2 regions of the Synechococcus sp. H55.2 genome follow, and region 2 is predicted to be linked to the other one. Evidence: predicted binding sites of a transcription regulator. Region 2 holds the regulator's gene; the other holds the start of a gene.
What was found. The regulator HrcA, encoded in region 2, represses chaperone genes, less so after heat shock. The targets are predictions, from matches to a motif close to TTAGCACTCNNNNNNNNNGAGTGCTAA.
Positions count from the first base shown of each region.

Region 1: the regulator HrcA is predicted to act here: its motif matches at 1,090-1,116, upstream of groES (co-chaperone GroES).

Region 1 covers NZ_JANSJH010000013.1:8,995-11,390, forward strand. Annotated here, with positions in the region: gene groL (chaperonin GroEL) at 1-594, opposite strand, end outside; gene groES (co-chaperone GroES) at 693-1,004, opposite strand; gene NW844_RS03125 (PhzF family phenazine biosynthesis protein) at 1,253-2,065, shown strand; gene NW844_RS03130 (apocytochrome f) at 2,121-2,396, opposite strand, start outside.
Region 2 covers NZ_JANSJH010000035.1:10,559-12,954, forward strand. Annotated here, with positions in the region: gene NW844_RS06090 (urease subunit gamma) at 1-168, opposite strand, end outside; gene hrcA (heat-inducible transcriptional repressor HrcA) at 512-1,639, shown strand; gene tilS (tRNA lysidine(34) synthetase TilS) at 1,679-2,396, shown strand, end outside.

The sequences.
Region 1 (2,396 bases), on a different contig from region 2:
GTAGCCTTTGTCAAAGCGCATCCCCTCCGTCACTTCCAGCTCGGTGGTCATGGACTTGCCTTCTTCCAGGGAGATCACCCCTTCGCGGCCCACTTTGTCCATGGCCTCGGCAATCATGCGGCCCACTTCCTCATCGTTGCCGGCGGAAATGGACGCTACTTGGGCAATGGCTTTGGAGTCTTCCACTGGGCGGGCATGTTCGGCGATCTTGTCCACCAGGAACTTCACCGCCTTGTCAATGCCGCGCTTGAGGGCAATCGGGTTGGCGCCGGCGGCTACGTTTTTCAGCCCTTCTTTAACCATGGCATGGGCCAAGACGGTGGCGGTGGTGGTGCCGTCACCAGCCGTGTCGTTGGTCTTGGAAGCCGCCTGACGGATCAGGGAGACGCCGGTGTTTTCAATGTGGTCTTCCAGCTCGATTTCTTTGGCGATGGTTACCCCATCGTTGATGATTTGGGGCGCGCCAAATTTTTTCTCCAGTACAACGTTGCGCCCTTTGGGGCCAAGAGTAACGGCTACTGCTTCTGCCAATACATCCATGCCGTGCTCAAGGGCGCGACGAGCGTCTTCGCTGAAAATGATCGATTTGGCCATAGTTAACCTCTGACGTACAAACGCCGGTAAGGGTGAAACAAAGACTCAACGGCTCGACTGCTGAATTGCAGTTGAGTTGCTACCGAAGCACTGATGAATTACTGAACAATGGCGAGAATGTCCCGCTCGGCCAGCAGCACATATTCATCGCTGCCCAGCTTCACTTCTGTGCCGGCGTACTTGGAGTAGAGCACTTTATCGCCGGCCTTCAGTTCCATCGGGATCAACTTGCCCTCGTCATTGCGCTTGCCGGGGCCGACAGCGACCACCTCCCCCACTTGGGGTTTTTCTTTGGCAGTGTCGGGCAAAAAGATGCCGCCTGCGGTTTTCTCGTCCTGCTGGGCAATTTTGACCAGCACGCGGTCGCCCAGCGGCTTCAGGGTAGAGACGTTCAGAGCTACTGCAGCCATGACAATTTTCCTCCGTGATCCGAAAGCACGAAGCTGAAGGGTTTAACTTATGAGTCGAGACCTTAAGCTTGTGCAAATCGAGGTTTTAGCACTCTCGACTTACGAGTGCTAGTTTATCAGCCAACTTTCTGGCCTGACAATAGCCCCTGTGGGCGGGATCCCGCTTTTGGGCAGGTACGGTTGGGTACGGATCTCTCTACTTCTGGGCCTGTTGTGGGATCATGGCCTGAGGGGGGTGGAGCAAGCAGGTGCGGATCCCGTTGTTTCAAGTGGATGCCTTTACGGCGGTGCCTTTTGGGGGCAACCCGGCGGCGGTGTGTTTGCTGCCCCAGGAGCTGCCGGCAGCTTTGATGCAAGCGATTGCGGCGGAGAACAATTTGTCGGAGACGGCTTTTTTGCTGCCCCAGGGATCCCTGGGCGCTGTTCCCCACTATGGGCTGCGCTGGTTTACTCCGACGACGGAAGTGGATCTCTGTGGCCATGCCACCTTGGCCGGTGCCTATGTGCTCTTGACCGGGGTGCACCCGGAAGCTCAGGAGGTGGCCTTTTCCACCCGCAGTGGCCGGTTGTCGGTGCGGCGGCAGGGGGAGCGGCTGGCGATGGATTTTCCCGCCCAGGCTCCCCAGCCCTGGCCGGAAGCGCAAGAGCAGGTGGCAGCGGCTTTGGGGATCCCACCTGTAGATCTGTGCCGCGGAGGCATGGGTATGGCGGTGCTGGCTTCGGCCCAGCAGGTGCAGCAGGTGCAGCCGGATTGGGCCCAGGTTCAGGCGCTCCCCGTTTCCGGCTTGATCGTCACCGCCTCTGGGGAGGATCTGAAGGATGGGCCGGATTTCGTCTGCCGCGTTTTCGCCCCCCAGTTGGGGATCGTGGAGGATCCGGTGACGGGATCTGCCCAGTGTCTTTTGATGCCCTATTGGTCGAGGCGCCTGGGCCGGGCTGAGCTCAAAGCCCGCCAGCTCTCGACGCGGGGAGGCGAGCTGTGGTGCCGCGATCTCGGCCCTCGTGTGGAGATTGCCGGCCAAGCGGTGTTGGTGATTGTGGGAGAGCTGCGGATCCCCTAGAAAAAAGCACCCCGGCTGGTTCCGGGGTGGTGGAAAAAGTATGGGAACGGTTGGGCTAGCCCAAAAGTTCTGCCGCCTGAATGAGTTCCACTTGCTTTTTCTTGAGCACCAGCAGGAGCTGGGTGATGGCCACCGCTGCCAGGAAGGCCACCAGCCATTTCACCCGATCCGGGCTTTGCAACACCAGATCCCGCTCTGCTTGGCCAAAGCCGCCCACGTTGGGGTTGTTGGTGACCGGATCCCCCTCTTGGACGCTGTCGCCCACGTTAACCACCAACTCCGGCCCCGGCGGCACTACCAAGTTTTGGATCCCGTTTTCGGTCTCGAAACT
Region 2 (2,396 bases):
CAACTGGGCAACCGTTTTCCCTTCCCGTGCCCCCTCCAAAACGGCTGCGCTCAGGTAGGCCACCGCCTCGGGGTAGTTGAGTTTGAGGCCTCGCTGCCGCCGATCCCGAGCCAACTGGGCCGCCAGGTAGATCAACAACTTGTCTTTCTCCTGGGGAGACAGGTACATGAGGTCACCTCAAAGATACAAAACGATACAGAAGAGACGGCAGGGCGCCACGTTAGCCTAGAGTTGATTTAACTTGTACCACCTCTGGGCCAACAAGAGGCTCCCAAGTTGTATGAGGAACCACCCGCCCTTCTCCAGCACTGACGGTCTCGGTACCCGATGTTGCATCTTCCTTCCTGGGCAGCCTCTCCTGAAAGAGTAACAATAGATAAATAGGTGTAGTAGTCGTCAAGGTTTGTTTAGATTTGTATCTCGGCCCTGAGTTGATTTATCTTGGAGCAATTTACCGGCTTTGTTTAGCAGTTTCCTTTGATATGGATTGACTAGGTTCTTTTGATGAGCTATGAAACTCGAACTGACTCCCAGACAGCGCAAGATTCTCTGGGCGACGGTGCGCAGCTACATTGCGACGGCTGAACCTGTCGGTTCCAAAACCTTGGCTCAGTCCTATAACTTTGGGGTGAGCACGGCCACCATTCGTAACGACTTGGCCACCCTTGAGCAGGTTGGGTTACTGTTTCAGCCCCACACCTCCGCCGGGCGGGTTCCTTCCGACTTTGGCTATCGGGTCTATGTAAACGATCTGTTGACCTCTGCCAACATGGATGGGATCCCCTGCGATGCTCCTCAGCCGGATCCCCATCCTGCTCTGCAGCAGTTGCTGGATCAGCTTGGCCGCGAGCTGGGCGACGACCTGGACAGTCTTCTCCAGAGGGTGGCCCAGCTTTTGGCCCATCTGAGCGGCTGCATTGCTCTGATCACCCCACCCCAGGGGCCGGTGGTGGCCATTCACCACGTGCAGTTGGTGTCGGTGGCGCCAGGGCGGGTGATGGTGTTGGTGGTTACCGATTCTTATCAAACCCATTCGGCCTTGGTCAGCCCACCCGAGTGGCCCAGCGACTGCCAAGAGGATCTGGAAGATGAATTGCGATTGCTCAGCAACTTCCTCACCCTGAAGCTGCGGGGCAAGACTTTTGCCGAGTTGCAGGATTTGAGCTGGCTGAAGCTGGATGAAGAGTTTCGCGCCTACAGCCATTGGCTGCAGCAACTGCTGCGCTCGGTGGTACAACGCTATCTGCGGCCATCTCTCGGGCAGGTGTTCAGTGCCGGCATGACAGAGCTGATGCGTCAACCGGAGTTTTCCCAAGCCCGGCAGGTGCAGGCGGTGATGCAGTTGATCGAGGAAGGGGCGGAGCAACTCCAGGGAATGATTGGGCTCCATTTGACCGATGGGGGCTCAAGGGGGAACGATTCAGGACAGCCCGACCGCAATATCCCGGTGATCATCTACATCGGCAGCGAGAACCCGCTGGAGTCTTTGCACCACTGTACGGTTATCGCTGCCACTTACCACCGCCGCTCGGCTCCTCTGGGTACTGTCACCTTGCTGGGGCCGACCCGAATGGCCTACGAGCGCAGCATTGCGGCTGTGCAGGCGGTGGCCTCTCACCTGACTCGGTCTCTTGCTTAGGGGGGCAGGGTCTGGGCTGCACCCGAGCAATAGCAAGCTGTGACCAGGCTCTCTTCTTTTCACCTGCGGGTACAACACGCCATCCGGCAGCGGCAGCTTCTTCACCCCGGCGAGCGCTTGCTGGTGGCTTTTTCCGGCGGTCAAGATTCCTTTTGCCTGCTCCAGATCCTGCGGGATCTGCAGCCTCGCTGGGACTGGAAGCTGTTTGTCCTGCATTGTGATCACCGTTGGTCGGCGGACGAAACGGAGTGTGCCCGCTTTTTGCAGCGATGGCTGCAGCAGCAGGGGCTAATCCATGCCGTTGCAACTGCGGATCCCATCCGCCGAGATGAGGCAGGGGCCAGGGCTTGGCGCTACCAACAGTTGGACAAATGGGCCCGCATTTGGGAGTGCAGCGCCGTGGTGATGGGGCATACGGCCAGCGATCGCGCAGAGACGTTGTTGTGGAATTTGCTGCGGGGGACAGGAGCCGCCGGGCTGAGCAGCCTAGATTGGCAGCGCCGCCTGGACGAGCGGGATCCCACCTCTGCCCGGTTGGTGCGCCCCCTGCTGGGCCTTTTTCGTTGGGAAACCGAGCAATTTTGCCGGCAGCACCAGTTGCCGGTCTGGCCGGATCGCAGCAACCAAGATCTGGCCCATGGCCGCAACCGCCTCCGCCTAGAGGTGATGCCCTACCTGAAGCAACACTTTAACCCCCAACTGGAAGTGGCTCTGAACCGAGCTGCCACGCTGCTACAAGCAGAACACGAGCTGGTGG